DNA from 4 places in the Alteromonas sp. I10 genome. Region 1 is predicted to be linked to each of the others. Evidence: predicted binding sites of a transcription regulator. Region 1 holds the regulator's gene; each other region holds the start of a gene.

The links. Region 1 encodes sigma-54, which starts transcription at its own class of promoters, with help from an activator protein. Its sites were predicted from a motif close to GTTGGCACGNNNNTNGNNT; they were not measured.
Region 2: a site for sigma-54 is predicted at 2,186-2,204, ahead of glnA (glutamate--ammonia ligase). Genes of this name have one in related genera too.
Region 3: a site for sigma-54 is predicted at 2,934-2,952, ahead of BZA03_RS18700 (glucan biosynthesis protein). Genes of this name have one in related genera too.
Region 4: a site for sigma-54 is predicted at 2,310-2,328, ahead of BZA03_RS10300 (exopolysaccharide biosynthesis protein). Genes of this name have one in related genera too.

What each region holds. Positions count from the first base shown of each region.
Region 1 is NZ_QJJN01000003.1:243,472-248,855, forward strand. Features, by position in the region: gene lptC (LPS export ABC transporter periplasmic protein LptC) at 1-299, shown strand, start outside; gene lptA (lipopolysaccharide transport periplasmic protein LptA) at 268-822, shown strand; gene lptB (LPS export ABC transporter ATP-binding protein) at 825-1,550, shown strand; gene BZA03_RS07940 (RNA polymerase factor sigma-54) at 1,624-3,105, shown strand; gene hpf (ribosome hibernation promoting factor) at 3,136-3,423, shown strand; gene ptsN (PTS IIA-like nitrogen regulatory protein PtsN) at 3,437-3,880, shown strand; gene rapZ (RNase adapter RapZ) at 3,965-4,810, shown strand; gene BZA03_RS07960 (HPr family phosphocarrier protein) at 4,810-5,082, shown strand; gene mgtE (magnesium transporter) at 5,257-5,384, shown strand, end outside.
Region 2 is NZ_QJJN01000002.1:182,564-187,947, reverse strand. Features, by position in the region: gene typA (translational GTPase TypA) at 1-1,813, opposite strand, end outside; gene glnA (glutamate--ammonia ligase) at 2,271-3,680, shown strand; gene BZA03_RS05180 (DUF4124 domain-containing protein) at 3,920-4,546, shown strand; gene glnL (nitrogen regulation protein NR(II)) at 4,677-5,384, shown strand, end outside.
Region 3 is NZ_QJJN01000012.1:1,076-6,459, forward strand. Features, by position in the region: gene mdoH (glucans biosynthesis glucosyltransferase MdoH) at 1-1,115, opposite strand, end outside; gene BZA03_RS18700 (glucan biosynthesis protein) at 1,096-2,721, opposite strand; gene BZA03_RS18705 (outer membrane beta-barrel protein) at 3,548-4,102, shown strand; gene BZA03_RS18710 (YheU family protein) at 4,156-4,392, opposite strand; gene BZA03_RS18715 (hydrolase) at 4,441-5,384, opposite strand, start outside.
Region 4 is NZ_QJJN01000004.1:292,267-297,650, reverse strand. Features, by position in the region: gene BZA03_RS10315 (helix-turn-helix transcriptional regulator) at 1-45, opposite strand, end outside; gene BZA03_RS10310 (rhodanese-like domain-containing protein) at 230-580, shown strand; gene BZA03_RS10305 (LysR family transcriptional regulator) at 637-1,560, shown strand; gene BZA03_RS10300 (exopolysaccharide biosynthesis protein) at 1,569-2,174, opposite strand; gene BZA03_RS10295 (sigma-54 dependent transcriptional regulator) at 2,721-4,052, shown strand; gene BZA03_RS10290 (hypothetical protein) at 4,069-4,293, shown strand; gene BZA03_RS10285 (ATP-binding protein) at 4,298-5,384, shown strand, end outside.

The DNA of each region.
Region 1 (5,384 bases):
AAAACGCGTCATCACCATGGGTGGTAACCGCTGATGAAGGTACACTATACAATAACGAGCTAATCCAGCTGGAAAACCAAGTTAATATTGAGAACCAAACTGGCGATGACTTTGTCAGAAGTATATCGACCGAGTACATTCAAATTAATTTAGAAACCAAGCAAATGACATCTGACCAACCCGTTGAAATACTGGGCACCCAATATGTCATTTTAAGTAATGGGTTTAACGCGAATTTACGCACACAAGAATACGAGCTTTTAGATCATGTACAAACCACTTATTCCCCTAGCAACTAGTTTATTGCTTGCCATCGCTAGCGGTGCGGTACACGCCAGTGAAGATGATTTTTCGCAGCCCATAAAAATAGGCTCGAACACCCAGTTTATCGACGGTAAAAATAAAACCGCGTTGTACAAAGACGACGTACTCATAACTCAAGGCTCTTTGGTTATTGAAGCTGACGAAGTGGAAGTAATTGCCACTGACGGTGGTGGTCGTGAAATATTTATTGCTAGAGGGAAGCCTGCAAGCTATTCCCAGCAATTGGAAGACGGCACGCCAGTTTCAGCAAAAGCTAATGAAATACGCTATGAAGTGGTGAACCGAACGATTTCTCTTGCCGGAAACGCAGAGTTGAAACAAGACACCAGTAAAGTACAGGGTGACAACATCACGTTCGATATGATTACCGAGCAATTGCTAGCGACTGGCGGCGCAGGTAAGGATGGTGAGGGTCGAGTGACCACAGTATTCACACCTGAGACCATTCGCAAAACTTCGTCTAAGAAAGACAAAAAAGACAACGAGGGCAATGAATAGCAATGGCAACTTTGAGCGCTAAAAATCTTGCTAAGGCTTACAAGTCAAGACAGGTTGTACGAGATGTAAGCCTGTCTGTCTCAACGGGTCAAATTGTTGGTCTTCTTGGCCCAAATGGCGCTGGTAAGACCACCACATTCTACATGATTGTTGGTTTAGTGAATCTGGATAAAGGTAAGATTGAAATCGACGACAATGAGCTAACTCATCAGCCCATGCACGAGCGTGCACGCCGCGGAATTGGCTACCTACCGCAGGAAGCCTCTATTTTCAGAAAGCTCACCGTGCATGAAAATATCATGGCCATTTTGCAAACCCGTAAAGATTTAAATTCACAACAGCAAGAAGAAGAAGCAGATGCGCTACTTGATGAATTTAATATTAACCATATACGTAATAGTACGGGGATGAGTTTGTCAGGGGGCGAACGCCGTCGCGTTGAGATTGCCCGCGCTCTGGCAGCAAAACCGCAATTTATTTTGTTAGACGAACCATTTGCTGGTGTTGATCCAATATCAGTTAATGATATAAAGAAGATAATACAACATCTTCGCGATAGGGGGATTGGAATCCTTATCACGGACCATAACGTACGAGAGACATTGGATGTTTGTGAAAAGGCGTACATTGTGAGTCATGGCGAGCTTATTGCGCAAGGAACGGCGGAACAGGTTTTAAGTAATCAAAAAGTAAGGGATGTATACCTAGGCGAACAATTCAGGCTATAGTTAATGTAACCGAATTGTCATTTTTCAGTTTCGCTCTGGTATATTCAATTTAGAGCATTTAAATAAGACGTAGATGAAACCATCTTTACAGCTAAAATTTAGCCAACAACTTACCATGACACCACAGCTTCAGCAGGCCATTAAACTGCTGCAGCTTTCTACACTTGATCTTCAACAAGAGATCCAAGAAGCGCTCGATTCTAATCCGCTATTAGAAGTTGAAGAAGGTAACGACGAGCCGCAACTAGAAAAGAACAATATCGACAACGATGACAGCGGCTCTGAGGCCACTGCTTCTGCATCTAGTGACACATTAGAAGCCGGCGATGCACTTGAGAAAAACGATCTTCCCGATGAGCTGCCAATCGACAGCACATGGGACGAATACTATTCTGCTTCATCTTCTCCAGCTCCAGGTCCATCCAATGACGACGAGCAAATCTTCCAAGGTGAGACTACTGAAGATATTCAAGAGCACCTTCTTTGGCAAATGCGCCTTACCCATTTCTCGGATACCGATCGCGCAATCGCTACAGCAATCATCGACTCTATTGACGAGTCAGGTTATTTAACCGTTACCCTTGACGATATTTTAGAAGCGGTTAACGATGATGATATGGAAGAGCCGATTGAAATGGACGAAATAGAATGTGTGCTTAAGCGCATTCAGATGTTCGACCCTATTGGTTCTGGCTCTCGCTCTCCACAAGAATGTTTGATGGTGCAATTGCGCCAGTTTTCAGAAGACACACCGTGGCTTGCTGAAGCAAAGCAACTGATTGAAGAGTACTCTGACTTACTGAGCAGCAAAGACTATCGTACGCTTATGCGTAAAAGCCGATTGAAAGAAGATCAGCTACGCGAGGCAATGCGTTTACTGCAAACCTTGAATCCTCGCCCAGGTAGTGCTTTAGTTACTAAAGAGCCTGAGTACGTTATTCCTGATGTCTCAGTAACCAAGAAAAATGGCCGTTGGGTGGTTGAGCTGAACCCCGACAGTCTGCCTAAGTTAAGCGTAAATCAACAATACGCTGCAATGAGTCGCCGTGCCAAGAATAGTAGCGATTCACAATTCATCCGCTCACACATGCAAGAGGCTAAGTGGTTCATAAAGAGCCTTGAATCTCGTAACGAAACCTTAATGAAGGTTGCAAACTGCATTGTGCAGCAGCAAATGGGCTTTTTTGAGCACGGCCCGGAAATGATGAAACCAATGGTGCTAAATGATGTCGCAGAAATGGTAGATATGCACGAATCCACTATTTCGCGAGTGACAACGCAAAAGTACATGCATACGCCACGTGGAATCTTCGAATTGAAGTATTTCTTCTCAAGCCACGTTGCAACAGAGTCTGGTGGTGAATGTTCATCTACAGCGATTCGTGCATTGATCAAGAAATTAGTGGCCGCTGAAAAGCCTAGCAAGCCGCTAAGTGATAGCAAGATTGCTTCATTGTTGGCCGAACAAGGCATTAAAGTTGCCCGGCGAACAATAGCAAAGTACCGGGAATCGTTGTCGATCCCGCCGTCGAACCAACGCAAAAGCCTTATTTAATCGGGCTTAATAATATAAGGAAGACGAAATATGCAAATCAACCTTACTGGTCATCATGTCGAAATCACCGACTCTTTGCGTAATTATGTCGATACGAAGTTCAGCAAACTTGAACGTCACTTTGATCACATTTCTAATGTGCATGTCATCCTGAACGTTGAAAAATTAAATCAAAAAGCCGAAGCGACCGTTCATTTAAGTGGCGCTGAAGTATTCGCATCCTCAGAAAATACCGACATGTATGCGGCGATTGACAGCATGGTTGATAAACTCGACCGGCAGGTAATCAAGCATAAGGAAAAACTGAAAAAACATTAGTAGTTAATTAAGCATGGATATACAAGCCATCGTAAGTCTGGACCGCACCGAGTGTGCGGTTCAGTGTAATAGTAAAAAGCGAATTCTTGAGATCATCGCTGATATCGCTGCCAAGCAAAACGAGAACATTGATCAGGCAACGGTACTCAACAGTTTGATGGCTCGAGAGCGTATGGGTAGTACAGGCATTGGCAATGGTATCGCCCTGCCCCACGGACGCCTACCGGGCCTTGAGAAAGTGATTGCCATTGTTGTAACCAGCACTCCAGCAATCGACTTTGACGCCCTTGACGAGAAACCCGTAGACATCTTTTTTGCGCTACTCGTTCCCGAGGAACAGACCGAAGGACACCTTCAAACGCTGGCCACCGTGGCTGGTAAACTAAGCGACAAAGAAACGATTAAAGCAATACGTCGCGCAACGACAAGCGACGATATTCTATCTGCATTAAGTTAAACATTAAGCGCCTATTAACCGTTTAGTAGGCGCCTAATTCAACAACGCGTATGTGATAAAACCAGAGTATTAGGGAGAAAGTAGGTGAAGCTGATAATAATCAGTGGTCGTTCGGGGTCTGGTAAGTCTGTCGCACTTCGCGCATTGGAAGATTTAGGTTATTACTGTGTTGATAATATCCCGGTAAACTTACTTCCCACCTTAACCCATACAGTTGTTGACGAGTACGATCAGGTTGCGGTAAGTATCGATGTGAGAAACTTACCTAAAAATCCTGACGATTTGGTAGAAATTCTAGACTACCTGCCTTCTTCGTGGTCGATGACCATTGTTTACATTGACGCGAGCGATGATGTACTGGTTAAGCGTTTTAGCGAAACACGTCGTCTTCACCCTCTCGCCAAGCTTAATAAATCGCTTTCAGAAGCCATTAAAGCCGAGTCTGCCCTACTTGCTCCTATTGCTGAACGCGCAGATTTATATTTAGACACAGATAAGCTTACCATTCACCAACTGGCTGAGTTAATTCGAGAGCGTATCCTAGGTAAGAAAAGCTCACGCCTTGTGCTTGTGTTTGAGTCGTTTGGCTTTAAGCACGGTATTCCTAAAGATGCGGATTACGTTTTTGATGCCCGCTTTTTACCTAACCCCCACTGGGAGCCCGACCTTAAACACCTGACCGGATTAGACGCACCAGTAGAAGTATTTTTGGGGTCGCAGCCTGTAGTGACCAAGTTCATTTGGCAAATTCAGAATTTAATAACGACATGGCTGCCTCATTTAGAGCGCAATAACAGAAGTTACGTAACCGTAGCAATTGGCTGTACTGGTGGCCAACACCGTTCGGTTTATATCGCACAGACCCTGTCGAAAACCTTCAGTGAAATACACCCTGATGTACAAATTCGCCATAGAGAGCTGAATCAGTAATGACTATTCAAAAAACGCTAACTATCGTCAATAAGTTAGGGTTGCATGCAAGAGCGGCGACCCAACTGGTTAAACTGGCGAATCAATTCGACGCTAAAATCATCTTAAAAAAAGGCGATAAGGAAGCAGACGCAAGCAGTGTATTGGGATTAATGATGCTTGAAAGCCATCAAGGTGAACAGGTAGATGTAATTGTGGACGGCAGTGATGCTGTTGATGCACTTGCAGCTATTGAAGAACTTATTGAGGGAAGATTTAACGAAGACGAATAGTCTTATTTGCCCAATCCATTGACCAATAAATCAACACTTAGCGCAGTTATCTTAAAATCCTGCGCAAAACCTACGCAATTATCATGACAGACTCATCATAATTGCGATATTCTACGCCCACTCAGGCTCTATGGCCTGCATTGTTCATCTTTTAGCTTGTAGGAATAACGCCTTATGGCAGAAGCGCTTGTTTCTAAATACGTACAAACTCAGTTACGCGCACTCAACGCTGCGTTGACCAACGGTCAATTCGTATCTGTACGTAAGCTTCTGCTTGAATTACCACCTTCAGACGTCGCCCA
Region 2 (5,384 bases), on a different contig from region 1:
ATGCACGCTTACGCTCGTTTTCTGTAAGAAGCTTCTTACGAATACGGATAGATTCAGGCGTTACTTCTACTAGTTCGTCGTCATCGATGAACTCAAGCGCTTGCTCAAGTGACATTCTGATAGGCGGAACAAGTGTTTGCGCTTCATCAGTTCCTGATGCACGAACGTTAGTAAGCTGCTTACCTTTAAGCGCGTTAACAGTAAGGTCGTTGTCACGGCTGTGAATACCGATAACCATACCTTCGTACACTTCAACACCGTGACCGATGAATAGGCGACCGCGTTCTTGAAGGTTAAACAGGGCGTTAGTTAGTGCTTTACCGTTTGCATTAGCGATTAGAACACCGTTCTTACGCTTACCAATGATACCGCCTTTGTACGGACCATAGTGATCGAACGTGTGATATAGCAAGCCAGAACCCGACGTTAACGTCATGAACTCTGTTTGAAAACCAATTAGGCCACGGCTTGGAATGATAAAGTCGATACGTACACGACCTTTACCATCTGGAGACATGTCAGTCATTTCTGCTTTACGCAGACCAAGCTGTTCCATGATTGAACCCTGGTGCTGTTCTTCACAGTCAATAGTCAAGGTTTCGTATGGTTCTTGCGTTGCGCCGTCAACTTCTTTCAGAATTACTTCTGGACGCGACACTGCAAGCTCGTAACCTTCACGACGCATGTTTTCGATAAGAATACCTAGGTGAAGTTCACCACGACCAGATACGCGGAACTTGTCCGGATCAGGCATTTCTTCAACGCGCAGTGCAACGTTGTGTACTAGTTCATCTTTAAGGCGCTCTAGAATGTTACGTGACGTTACATACTTACCTTCTTTACCTGCAAACGGCGAGGTGTTTACCTGGAACGTCATGGTTACTGTAGGCTCGTCAACCGTAAGTGGAGGAAGTGCTTCTACAGTGTTGATGTCACAAATGGTGTCAGAGATCTTAAGTTCGCCAAGACCTGTGATTGCAATGATGTCGCCCGCGTGAGCAGATTCAACTTCGTGACGAGCAAGGCCAAGGTAGCCGTAAACTAGGCCTACTTTGCCGTTGCGCTTTTTGCCATCAGCAGTAACAACCGTTACTTGTTGATTTGGCTTAACAGAACCACGCTTAACACGACCTACGCCGATAACACCCACGTATGAGTTGTAGTCAAGCTGAGAGATCTGCATTTGGAATGCGCCGTCGATATCTGCATCAGGAGGAGAAACCTGGTCAACGATAGTTTGGAACAATGCCGTCATATCGTCTTCTTTAGTATCTGCATCTAGTGATGCCCAACCGTTAAGTGCAGACGCATAAACAACTTGGAAATCTAGCTGTTCGTCAGTTGCACCTAGGTTGTCAAATAGGTCGAAAACTTGATCCATAACCCAATCAGGACGCGCACCAGGCTTGTCGATTTTGTTGATAACAACAATTGGCTTAAGACCTTGAGCAAATGCCTTTTGCGTAACGAAACGGGTTTGTGGCATCGGGCCTTCTTGTGCATCTACAAGTAGAAGTACAGAGTCAGCCATCGACATTACACGCTCTACTTCACCACCGAAGTCAGCGTGTCCTGGAGTGTCTACGATGTTGATACGGTAGTCGTTCCAGTTAATCGCTGTGTTCTTAGCTAGGATGGTAATGCCACGTTCTTTCTCGATGTCGTTCGAGTCCATTACGCGCTCTTCTTGCTCGCCTCGAGATTCAAGGGTGCCAGACTGCTGTAACAGTTTGTCTACCAGGGTGGTCTTACCGTGGTCAACGTGGGCGATGATTGCGATGTTACGCAATTTATTAATATCAGTGGTATTCATGCTTATATAGAGCCTGTGTAAATCAACGTCTACTTCAATTCAGTGGAAAGGAGTATGCGTTAGATTTGTTGCAAAAAAATGCAGATAGAAAAATTTGCGCGGATTGTACAGAAAAACCACGACGTTTGCGCATCTTTTTTTTGATGGAAACGAGTTTTATTGGTTTTCAAACACTTGTTCAACAAATAACCAGCCCCGTTGCACCTAATTGATCATATTTGGTGGCTATACGCTACAAAGTAATCTAGGCTGATTGACGTACAAATGAGCATAAAACGCCATATTGGTGCAACATTGCACCAATATAATGCAATTTAATTCAAACGGAAGTGATAGATGCCCGTCTATGCCACAGAAATCGGTATACATATAGATGGCATGATAATCGCTTTCACTTTTGCCACTGTTGGAGTGAAGCTGATCATTCCGCATTTTTACATTAAACCTGGAGGACACGATGTCAGTAGAAAAGGCATTAGAGCTGATTAAAGAAAGTGAAGCGAAGTTTGTAGATTTACGTTTTACCGATACAAAGGGTAAAGAACAACACGTATCTATTCCTGCGAGCGTTGTTGATGAAGAGTTTTTCGAAGAAGGTAAAATGTTCGATGGTTCTTCTATCGCTGGCTGGAAAGGCATCAACGAATCAGACATGGTTCTTCTTCCAGACGCAACAAGCTGCGTAGTTGACCCTTTCGCTGAAGAGACACAAGTAAACATCCGTTGTGACATCGTTGAACCTTCAACAATGGAAGGTTATGAGCGTGACCCACGTTCAGTTGCTCGTCGTGCAGAAGAATTCCTAAAATCAACTGGCATCGGTGACACATGTTTCTTCGGCCCAGAGCCAGAGTTTTTCCTTTTTGATGACGTACGCTTCCACACTGACATGGCGGGTTCTTTCTACAAGATTGACTCTTCTGAAGCAAAGTGGAACTCTGGCGAAGAGTTTGAAGGCGGCAACATGGCACACCGCCCTGGCGTTAAAGGCGGTTACTTCCCAGTACCACCAGTGGACTCTGCTCACGATATCCGTGCTGCAATGTGTCTAGTTATGGAAGAGATGGGCCTTGTTATCGAAGCGCACCACCACGAAGTAGCAACTGCTGGCCAAAACGAAATTGCTTGCCAATTCAATACGCTAGTTAAGAAAGCTGACGAAATTCAAGTTTACAAGTATGTTGTTCACAACGTTGCACACGCATACGGTCAAACAGCTACCTTTATGCCTAAGCCGCTTGTTGGCGATAATGGTTCTGGTATGCACTGTCACCAATCTATCTCTAAAGATGGCGTAAACATCTTTGCAGGTGACAAGTACGCAGGTCTTTCTGAGGAAGCACTTTACTACATTGGTGGTATCATCAAGCACGCGCGCGCAATCAACGCGTTTGCTAACGCTTCTACTAACTCATACAAGCGTCTAGTTCCTGGATTCGAAGCACCGGTAATGCTTGCATACTCTGCACGTAACCGTTCTGCATCTATTCGTATTCCTCACGTAACTAGCGATAAAGCACGTCGTATTGAAGTACGTTTCCCTGACCCAACAGCTAACCCATACCTAGCGTTCACTGCTATGCTTATGGCGGGTATCGACGGTATTAAGAACAAGATCCACCCTGGTGATTCAATGGATAAAGACTTGTACGACCTACCGCCAGAAGAAGCTGCTGAAATTCCAACAGTTGCAAGCTCGCTAGAAATGGCACTTGAAGCTCTTGATAACGACCGTGACTTCCTTAAAGCTGGTGGCGTTATGACTGACGACATGATTGATGCATACATCGATCTTAAGTCTGAAGAAGTAACGAAACTTAACATGACTACTCACCCTGTTGAGTTCGACATGTACTACAGCGTGTAATTTCGCACTGTATAGCAATTTATACTAAAGCCCGCTCTGCGGGCTTTTTTTATGCGTACGATTTATCTACTATGTTTTTATAGCTATGCTAATGAATACTCTTTCATGCTGTATCAACTGCGCACAGGGCTTTGCCCGCTTGCATCTGCATACAACTAGAAAGGTTATCCATAAGCCAAACATAGCAAGCTATATGAATTAGCCAGCTAGCCAAAACCACATTGATTAGGTAACGACACGTGCACTACATGACGCGACACATTTGCTTAATTTCGCTATTACTAAGTAGCGGCAATGGCTTACTGCCTTTGCAAGCGGAAATGCTGAGCCAAGAAAGTACCCAACAAGAAGCACAAGAAAGCGAAACCGAACAAAGCGACAATGCAACGTCAGCCGCAGCTACCTCTCCAATGACCATATACAAGGTGGTAGGTAAAGACGGCTCTGTGACTTACACCGACAAGCCGCAGCAAAACGCAGAACCCCTAGCTTTCGATGTAAAAACGCAAAACGTAGTAACCGCGGCAAAGGTTACCCCACCTCCCCCTGCGAAGCCGGCTGCCCCCAAGCCCAACTATCGCGTAGTCATTAAGTCACCTGCACCAGAAGCGACAATTCGCAATAACTTGGGTGAATTCACTATTTCTGCCGCACAACCTGGTGCACCCAAAGCGCCAATCTACCGATTAATCTTTGACGACGCCCCATTAGCTAGCAATAGTTCAGGCGTCTTTAAGCTTACTGGTATCCATCGTGGGGCACATACTTATAAAGTTGAACTCACGAACAATACGGGCAAGACTCTTGCATCGTCTCCATTACAAACCCTTTACCTGCATCAGGCATCGGCGTTAATTAATAACTAATAGCGTGCAACCACTGTTATGTATGCGCACCATAGAGGTTCAGTGAACATTTCTTCTTGAGCTCTTTATTCGCGCAACGCATCATTGCAAGCTACAATGCACAATTATGGTGCAAAGGAGACGAGCTCGGATGCATTCCACCGAGTTAGAAACACAACAGCTAATCAATAGCCTAAATACCGCACTGGTAATGGTAGACAACAAACTTACGATTGTTTATGCCAACCACGCTGGTGAAGCTTTGTTTGAGACTGGATTAAAACAACTTATTGGGCATCCACTTCAAGATTTTTTCTTGCCGGGCACAATAGAAACCACCCGACTTAAAGCTGCCATCAGAAAAGGTGAAGATTTCACCGAAAACGAAATTAAGTTGGCTTTTCGAGATAACCGCTATGTATCTGCCGACCTAACCGTTACCAACTTGCACTTCGAAGACGGCCCACGACTGCTATTTGAAGTTAAAAAGATTGACCAGCAAAAGCGAATTTCTCGAGAAACTTTACAAAACGCGCAGCATTACGCAGCACGGGAATTGGTTCGCGGCCTTGCACACGAAATCAAAAATCCTCTTGGTGGTATTCGCGGTGCAGCACAGCTATTAGAAAAAGAGCTGATTGACGAGCATAAAGAATTTACAAGCATGATCATTGAGCAGTCTGATCGTCTGCGAAACTTAGTTGATCGATTGCTTGGACCTAATTCACTACCTCGATTTGAAGAAAGCAACGTGCATCAAGCACTTGAAAAAATACGCAGCTTAATGCGCTTTGACTCAGACAATCCCATTACCATAGTTCGCGACTATGACCCCAGCATTCCACCGCTTATGTTAGAC
Region 3 (5,384 bases), on a different contig from region 1:
TCGCGAATCGCGTAGTCAACAATGTTACTTGGCACTTCTTCATAGCTGCCCGTGGTGTCGGTAAGCAAGTAGGCCTGCCAGCCAGCACGGCGCAGTAGCGCAGCCTCAACAAAGTCATGACTTAAAATTTCACCACCAAAAGGCGCGCGTCCTTCGAGGGTAGGTAGCCCGCAATGCTGCATAAATGGTGCAATACGAATAATGGCATTGTGCCCCCAATAGTTTGCACTGTCTGTTTGCCAAAACGATAGACCTGTCGCCAACATTGGGCTGTAAAGGTGAGCAGCAAACTGCACAAAACGACCAAAGAAGGTGTTTTGACGTACCGGCATTGGAATGGTCTGCACTAACGCCGTATCAGGGTTTTGCTCAATACGACTCGCCAAGTCTTGCATGCGCTCACCGCTCATCACGCTATCAGCATCTAACACAATCATCGACTCGTAGTTTGCACCCCAGCGTTCACAAAACTCTTTGAGGTTGCCCACTTTTCTGTGCAGATTCTGTTCGCGACGACGGTAAAACACTTGGCTAGAGAAGGCACCTAAACGTTTCTTCAGTCGGGAAAAGGCACGTAGCTCTGCATCCGCTTTTTCCATATCGCGGGTGTCGCTGAGCATGAAAAAGTCGAATTTAGAACTGTTGTCACTTTCCATTAATTCGCGAATACAAGCTTCAAACCCCACCATAATACGGCGGGTATCTTCGTTATAAACCGGCATGACGACAGCGTGCTTTTGCGTTAATGACACAGAAGTATCAGGAGGCGTTTGATTTCTGCGCAAGCTCAACGGGTCGATGTTAAAAAGCTGCAGAAAGAAACCGATAATGCCTGTCCAAAACGCCATACACAACCATGCGAACAGGGTTAGCCCCAACCCCAACTGTGCAATCTCTAAGTTGGTAAGGCCGTTAGGTAAAAAGATCTCGTACAAACTCCAACCGGCCAGTGCCGTGCTTGGAATAACTAGCATTGCCATGATAAACAAACGCATATGCTCTCCTTTTAAGATGAAGTGTGAAGCACGTGCAGTGCCATCACTTTTAACCTGAGGCACGGCTTTAGCCTCGTCCGATACCGCTATGCAAGCGCGATTATTTTGGTTGGTAGACATAATTCCAAACCTCACTCACACGTTTACCGTCTTTCTCTATGTAAGCGCGCATATCTACCGTCTGCTTTTCTTTCGGCTTAACAAAGAAGGTGGCCCGCCACTCTTGTCCATCAGCAACGGGGTAAAGTCGCTGCTGAGAAATCGTGCCATTAGTACCCTGTACCACCAACTTCATCGACTCGTTATCAAAAGTAATGGCAGAAGGCGCGCTGAAGTCCACGCTGAACTGTCGTGTCGTATTTAGACTGTCGTTTTTAAACTCGTCACCCGGCAACACAGCCTTGCCTTGGCGGGTACGTACTACTGAGGCCAGTTCACTGACAAACGGATTTTGTTCTACGGTTTTAAGCTCGTAAGCGAAATACAGTGATTCGCCCGAATTGAATGGCTTTTCAGGCGTCCAAAATGCCACGATATTGTCGTGAATTTCGGATTTAGTCGGAATTTCGACGACTTCTAATCGGCCTTTCTCAAAACCAGCTTCTGGCGTCACCCATAGCCCTGGGCGTATATGGTAATTGGCCTCTGCGTCGAGGTAATTATCCCATTCGCCGTCGCGTTGAAGCATGCCGAATCCTTTAGGGTTTGCGTCGCTAAGTGACGTGACTTGAAGGCGTGCAGGGTTAGTCAGCGGGCGCCAAATTTCTTCACCAGCGTGAGTTACCATGAGTACACCGTCACTATCATGCACCTCTGGACGATAGTCGTCATGACGCTTTTCTGTGTTCTCGCCATACAAGAACATACTGGTAAATGGTGCAATGCCTAGCTTGCTCACGTCATCTCTGGCAAATAACCAACTCTCTACCTTAACGCTGGTATCAATATCAGGCTGTATAACAAATTTGTACGCGCCCGCTACAGAAGGGCTTTCAAGACGCGCATAAACAGTAATAGGCTTACCCTCACTCGGTTCTATGACCCAGAACTCAGTGAAGTGGGGGAACTCTTCGCCTTTGGCTAGCGCCGTATCAATCGCAAGACCTCGTGCAGAGATACCGTACACTTGATTTTTACCTACAAGACGGAAGTACGATGCCCCCAAAAATACAGCAAATTCGTCTTTGTACTCTTCGTTCTTGATAGGGTAGTGAACGCGAAATCCAGCAAAGCCTGACTTTTCGTCCGTTAGCCCAGCTAACCCCGACGCAGACCCGTCGTAGTTGAACATGTCACTGTTGAACGCTAGGCGTTCAGGCTTATTGTTTTCACCAATAGTGTGGATAGTGACAGGGTATTCATATAAAAAACCCGGGTGAAAAAACTGCAGTTCGTAGTCATTCTCGCCATGCCAAAGACTCTGCTCGGGCTTGAAGCGAATTGAACGATACGTGGTGTAGTCAATTTCTTTAAGCTTGCTGTTTAACCCGTGATCGTCCTGCTCGTAGCTCTCTGTCGCTGACTGGCGTGCAGCATCAATAATTGACTGAAGAACCGGCGATGCTTTTTGAGGCTGATTGTCGTTGTTAACCTCAACTGCACCGGCTTGATGAAACGCAAATAATGCGATGACACTGCTCATCGCTAAAAGAAGGTGTGACAGCTTATTGCGCTGACGCACATTCGTTTGTAAACCTTTACCGAAAATTGAAACTGGCTTAGCCATTTGTCCTCTCCTTATGAAAACAATGGTTATCCAGATGACCATCAATAACTCGTAACACGCCTTACTTACTGAAAAGCGTCTTTTACAAAAACGGTATTGATTGAAGCCACGCGAGAAAGGCGCTCTCTTCCTTTCTTTATCCACTAATATCGTGAAAAACCGAATTCCTTGCCGAAGGGCTAAAGTGAATGTTGGATAACACACAGAGACTTGAGCAAAAGCTGTTCCAACACGAAATAGTCGCCGTTATTTTTTATATTTTTCATAATTTACAATGCTTTACAAACACACACATTGTGGATTATTGGAGAACACTGGCTTGTAAAAATGTCCGATGAGTTAGACAAAAGGATAACTGTTGTTTTTTAGAGACAGTTTTGTGTGCCAACGTTTTACTAGGAATACATCAAACTTTGATTTTGAACATTTCAAATGTGTAGCCTCTAAAAAGCCAGACGTATTTTATCTATAAATATTAGCGACATAGATAAATTAAGATATATCAAAATAGTGATTTAGTACGAAGTTGGCAAACGCTTTGCTATTCATCATGTTGATAAATAAATCGGACACTATTTCTTAACGGAAATAATAAAGATGGCATGAAGGCAAGTACGGCTTTGTGGTCATCAACCAAGTAGCCTTTTGCAGTGTGTCGTAAAGCACTGACTTGCAACACGTTTTGCAAACTGTCTAGAGCCATTGTGTAAAGACTAGAACCATTATGAAAAGGTTAGAGCTTTATAGAGTACCTAGAACGTGTTTAAACAACGAAAACGTTTGCGGTGAACAAGGTGGGTTACTGAACATACTAAGGAGTTATCACATGCGTAAATCATTCACACTTATTGCAGCAGCACTAACTGCGGCAACACTTCCTCTTACAGCTATGGCCGACAAGCCTGACTGGCGTTACGTAGAAGGTGGTTACACCAAAATGGACTTTGACGACAATGAGTCTTTTGAACCAGACGGTTTAACCGTTAACGGTAAATACCTATTGAACAGCAACTGGTACCTGAACGGCGAGTATAGCTTCTTTGAAGAGGGCAACTTTGACTTTGATATGCTGACACTAGGTGCGGGTTACCGTTTACCTGTTAACGCGACAACAGACGCGTATTTTGGTGCCAACTTAGAGCGTATTGACGGTGACGTAAACGACGAAACAGGTTACAGCATTAATGCTGGCCTTCGCTCGATGATCACAGAGCAGGTAGAGCTGGCGGGTGAAGTTGGCTACTACGATGTAGACGATGGTGAAGCGACATTTAGAGTAGGCGCTAACTATTACATCACGCCACAATGGGCTGTGGGTGCAAACTACAGAATCATTGATGATTTAGACATTATGCAGGTAACTGCACGTTACGCGTTTTAAGCCTTCCTCTCCTCAGGTAGGTAGCCGGGTTGCTCGACCCGGCTTTTTTGTGTCTATTGTTCTTCAGCTTCGCTTGGCTCAATATCTTCTTTTCTTTTGATATCTACACTTTCATGAAGCTCTGAATAGACCAGCACCGCCTCACCCGATTTGAGTCTGTTTAACACTTGCTGCACTTTCACATCTAGCGCAACTTCTTCAGCGCCGTAGTCCGTGCCCTCTCGCAGAACAAAAGACTCAGCCAAGCTATAAAGCGTATCGGCTTCTAGCGCGTCAATGGGGATTATCATTCACACTCCTGATAAAAAGCGTTTGGGTAAATTATTAGGACATCAACATTAGCGGCTGACATAACGACACGTAGTATTTACAGGTAAGGCTTCACTTACAAAACGTTTCACCCGTTCGTGCAGCCATACTTTAGGATTTAATATAGAACCTTGCATGAACCCAACGTGACCGCCTCGTTCACTTAGCTCCACGGTAACGTTGCGCGCAAGCTCTTCTTCCTTAGGCACAATTAAGTGATTCATAAAGGGGTCATCAATGCTATGCAATACCAGTGTAGGACAGTGGATCGCGCTTAAAAAGTGATACGCACTACACTTTTCATAGTAGTCTTGAGCGTCTGCAAAGCCGTGAAGCGGCGCTGTGATCTTCTCGTCGAATTGGGTAAAGCTGGTGATCTCTTCCACATCAGTTTTTGTTAGCTGTATAAGCTTGCGATAATCGATGTACTCCATCTTCTTACGCAGCGTATCCTTCATGCTAGTAAGTAAATACTTTTGATATACGCGAGAAAAACCCTGGTTAATTGATTTAGCGCATTCAGAAAGTTTAAGGGGCGAAGAAATGGCAATCGCTGCCTTAAGCCACTTTTGCGCAGGGTTTTCGCCCAACAGTTTCAATAGCATGTTGCCGCCAAGGGAAAAGCCGATGGCCACTTTAGGAATTCGTGGAAATTTATCGTGAAGCCACTCTAAGAAAAAGCTGGGGTCTTCTGTTTCTCCACTGTGATACGCCCGCGCTTTTAAATTTGGCACGCCACTACAGCCGCGATAGTGCATCATCACCACCTGCCAACCATTCACTGACAATTGAGCCATCATATCGTTCGCGTAATGCGACTTAATGCTGCCTTCTAAACCGTGAAACATCACCACGATACCCGATGTTTCCTGCGGTTTTGGCCCCCACGCCACATCGACGAAGTCGTCATCGGGTAATGTGAGACGCTCCATGTCGTAAGACAAAGGCAACCGCTTTTGAATAAAACGCGGCC
Region 4 (5,384 bases), on a different contig from region 1:
GTGTTCCATTATATCATCTGAACCTATTACCATATCCTCGGACATAAGCACTCTCTATCTGTAAAGTATTTCGGCACCAATTTAGCCATTTACTATACTAAAGTATAAGACATTTTGCCGACCTGCCAATTTATGCGACGAATCCCTGTATTTTACATTGTTTTATTACGCTGACATCAATATATTAGATTTTACTTATTTTAACCAAGTTTAGGCAAAAAGGAAAAGTATGCTTATAGATATGAAGACTCGAATAGAAAACATAGACGATAACTTACGCACTGTATCTGCGGAGCAAGCGGCCAGTGAGTGCCGAAACAATAGCGGTATACTGATTGATGTACGGGAGAGTGCCGAAGTTGCCAATCAGCCCGTACCTTCTGCGCTTCACATACCACGCGGCGTGCTCGAAATGAAGGCACTGGAACAGTTTAAAGATGCTTCAGCGCCACTTTATATTCACTGTGCATCGGGCATTCGAGCAAAACTAGCAGCAGAGCAACTTATAAAAATGGGCTATGAGAACGTTTCGGTGGTGACATGCCCTGTACCCACGATAAACCAAGCAAACCGAAAATGACTTCTTAACCACGTGTATGCTATAAGTATTGTTAATTAAGAGTTTTAAGGCGCTGTATGCTGAAATCTACGTTAGAACAATGGCGAATGTTCAAAGCCGTCGTCGATGCAGGCGGCTTTAATCAAGCTGCTGCTGAAGTTCACAAAAGTCAATCGAGCGTTCACCACGCGGTTCAAAAGCTTGAAAACGCCATTGGTGTGTCGTTGTTTGAGAATATTGGACGTAAAGTCCAGCTTTCTCCGCAAGGCGAACTTATGTATCGCCGTGCCTCTTTTTTGCTGAGCGAAGCGCACAAGCTCGAGGCCGTTGCCAATAGCCTTCAATCTGGCACAGAAACAACTTTACGCATAGCGGTGGATATTATTTTTCCGTCTGAATTGCTTTATAACGTGCTAGCGAAAGTTTCTGCTGAGTTCCCGCTGCTTCGTATCGAGATAGAAGAAACTGTGCTCAGTGGCGCAAATTCACTTTTGAGCAATGGTAAAGTTGATTTAGGCATCTCTCCTTTCGTATTTCCAAATGGCTTTAGCGAAGACTTGTGCGAAATTGAGTTTGCAGCTGTCGCTCACGCCGACCATCCACTACACCAATTAGATAGAACGCTCACACTGGAAGACTTAAAAGCGCATCGTCAAATTGTGGTAAGGGATTCATCTGCGGAGCGTAAAGCTGATGTGGGCTGGTTAGGTGCAGAGCAACGCTGGACCGTAAGCCACGTTAGAACGTCATTAGATATTATTGCTCAGGGGTTGGGTTTTGCGTGGCTGCCTATAGCAATAATTAAAGATGAGCTTGAAGACGGTACACTCGTTCCCCTTCCCCTGGATAATAATGCAGCATTGCGTAAGGCGCTCCTTTATCTGTCTTTTGAAGACGGCGATACGTTGGGGCCAGCTGCCCGTGCTTTTATTGGTGAGCTACGATATCAAACAATGAACCTTCCATCGTCAGATTTTATGCTCGATTCGTGTACTGAGTAGTTTGACCATCAGCTTAGAGCGACTGCAAGGCGTTCAAATCCAAGTATAAAGCCAAATAGCGACAATGAAACACCAACTAACGCCACAGCACCATCGTCTGTGGCCATGCCTATTGCCATAATAAAAACAGCAAAAGCGGGAATAAGGCCCATAAAGGGAATAAGCTCCAGAGGAATCATTACAAGTCCGCAACCTGCACAACATAATGCGATGAGTGATCTGAACACAGGCTGGCGCATGAAAAAACACCGAGGAACTAAAAAGCGGTCTACGCGTACTGCATACGGTTTAACCTTTTCGACAATGTAGCGAAGCTGATCGGCGTCACAGTTTAGTTGCATCACTTTTTGCGGTAACCAAGGATGCCTACGACCGAGTAAAATTTGCAACGCGATGAGTAAAATTGTCCCACCCGCTAAAGATGGGATCCCAGGGATGGCCCCAATCGGTGTGCAAGCGATAAAAGATGGCAGCGCCAACATTGGTCCAAAGCCTCTTTTCTCCATCACATCCCAGAACTCAGCAAACTCGAACGTATCTTGTCTTGCTCGCGGCTGCATTTTCCCCAACAACTCGTACAAGGTCATTGATCTTACAGCTGTTTTTCCCCACATCTTCAATTCCTTTGATATCACATTACCAGCGAACGTCGCGCTAATCAGACGGGCTCCTCGCCTAATTAATATACATTTCTTGCACCTACTCGATTTACCATAGTGAGATTGCAAGTAACCTTAGACAGGCAAATCGTGCGAAAAATATGCCATCGAATGCATGTGACGGTGTGTTGAAGACAGGAATACTTTTTGCAAATGCCCCTGATAAGTAAAGTAAAATCACCTAATAAAACAAAGACAGATATAGACATTCTGTACTTTAGTGCGATGTGTACCGCTGATCGCAAAGAGTTGATAAATTAGAAGAACGTAGCGCAACCGACTATCCCTGGCATCCAGGCAAATGTTCAAGATTTCCGGGTTGCTTGAAGCGTTTAGATATTTTCCGATGCGCTTACGCTTTATCAATTTAAACCAGCGTATAAATAAACTTTAAATATGCCCATTAGCATTCAGTTGTTAATAGCGTATGATAAAACTATAACATTGATTCTATTCCATATTTTTTCTGAATAGGAAACGAAAGAAGAGAGGGACATCCACGTGCTTACCGTACTTTTAGTTGATGACGACGCCGAGTTCACAGAAGTAGCTTGTACTATCATCGAATTTCTTGGCCACGAAGTACTTACCGCTGCCACACTCAAAGAAGCCCGCGATTGGTTAGAGAAAGAAACCTTTGACCATGTACTGCTTGATTTCATGCTACCCGATGGAAGCGGCGCGCACTTGTTCAATGAGTTAGATGCACTTTCTAAGCGCCCTCGCGTTACTTTGATAACGGGTCACCCTTCTGTGAAAAGCGTTATAAAGGGTCTGTGTGGCCCCACGGTCGACTATCTCGTTAAACCAATTCAACGGGAGGAAATAGAGGCTGTATTAAGTCAAAAGCCAAAAGAAAAAGCACCTGCGCAAGAAAAAATAGAGAAACATTTTGACTTGCTGATTGGTGAATCGCCAATTATGAAAGAGCTCTACAAGCTGATTTCTAGAGTGAGTAAAACCAGCGCTAACGTAATGCTGCTTGGTGAAAGCGGTGTAGGTAAAGAAGTGGTAGCTGCCGCAATTCATCGTGCTTCAGAAAGTGAAGGTCCCTATATTGCAACCAACTGTGGTGCATTCTCAAAAGAACTAATAGGTAGCGAACTTTTCGGTCACGAAAAAGGAGCATTTACCGGCGCTGTAGGACGTAAGGAAGGTGTTTTCGAACAAGCTGAGGGCGGCACGCTCTTTTTGGACGAAATCACAGAAATGCCCATTGATATGCAGCCCAACTTACTCCGCGTTTTAGAAAACAAGGTTGTTATTCGTGTGGGCGGAACGAAGACCATCCCGGTGAGCTGCCGCGTTGTATCTGCCACGAACCGAACAATGGAAGAGATTGCGCAAAGCAAAGTACTGCGCGAAGACATCTACTTCAGACTTGCGGTGTTCCCAATCACCATTCCTCCGCTACGCGAAAGAAAGGAAGATATTCCATTACTAGCAAAAACCTTTATTGCTGAATTCAATAAAGATAATGGCTCGCAATTTAAGTGGGAAGATAGTCAACTCGATACGTTACAAGCTTATGACTGGCCCGGTAACGTGCGTGAGCTAAGACACTTTGTGCATCGCGCTGCCATTATGAGCGACCCTGAAAAGAGTGAGATTGAATTACCAAAAACCATTGAATCACCATTTGCTCAAAAACAGAGCACGACACCGGCACTTCAAGCCGGTAGAACCATTGAAGACGTGGAAAAAGAGCTAATTTATGCCACGTTGGAAAAAGTGAATGGCAATAAGACCACCGCAGCAGAAATGCTGGGAATTAGTACAAAAACGCTTTACAACCGTCTTCATGCATATGGCGACTTAAGTAAAGATGACTAAGTAAGAGGTATTCGGCATGACTAGCGAAGAATTTTCTCGACTAAGTGTTTATGTGCATGATGCACGCAAACCATTAAACAGAATATCAATGCAAGCTGAGCTAGTAAAAATGGCATTAAACGGTGACGTTGCACCTGAAAAGGCATTAGTGGCGTTGGATAAAATAATAAGCAGTGCTAAAGACTGCAGCCATACTCTTGCTGAAATGACATCAGAGTTAAGTGGCAATGTTTCGGATTAAGTAAATGATTACTAAAGTATTGTCTTCACTATACAGTTGGATAATTTTAGTTGTTCTGGTCATTATTGTAATAACTGCTAATTCATTTTACGTAGTTAGTACATTGAATGACCTTTCTGCTCTGGAAGCGCGGCTGTTCACTACGAACCGTGTTATCAATGCAGTTAACCGCCTTCACGTTGCTGTACTTCGCGTGGAGTCTGGTCAGCGCGGCTATATGCTAACTGGCGATGAAGAATATCTTACCGACTACACCGAAACGTTAAGCGTAATCGGCGAATTAATGGATGAGGTAGAAGTAAGCTCCTTCTCTTCAGATATTAACGACCAGTCCATCCGCATCGAAGAACTTTTGTCTTTAACCAAAGCAAAAATCAATGAAGTCATTGAAGTAGTTGAGCTGTATAAAGAAGGGAAAGAGCAACAAGCTGTCATTTTAGTGAATAGCGATAAGGGTATAAAACTCTACAAACAGTTTGAAACCTTATTTAGAGAAATCGACGGTTCAGAACGAGATATGCAAGGCACGCATTTAGCCAACTTAATGAGCCTAAGAAGGGACTCCGTTAATACGCTGATCATTTCCTCTGCAACGACTCTGCTACTGATTATTACGGTATTTTTATTGCTCAAAATAAATTCCCGTGAGCATGAGAAGTATCAAGCTGACCTAGAGTCTGTTAACGAAGACCTAGAATCTCGGATAGCAGATAGAACGCAAGAGTTAAGTGTTTATTCAGACGAATTAGCACGAAGTAATAGAGAGTTGGAAGATTTTGCCTTTGTGGCGTCACACGATCTTCAAGAACCATTGAGAAAAATTCGGGCATTTGGTAACCGCCTAGAATCGGGTTACAACGATGTCATAGACGAACGAGGCAAAGATTACCTTGCGCGCATGCTCAATGCAGCAGAGCGGATGTCCATGCTTATTTCAGATCTTCTCGCCTTTTCTCGCGTTTCCACACGAGGTAAAGAGTTTGACGACGTTAATCTAGGCACCGTAGTGGATAGCATCATGGGCGATTTGGAAATCGCTATCGATGAAAAGTCTGCGCAAATAAATGTTAGCGATATGCCGACTATTCGCG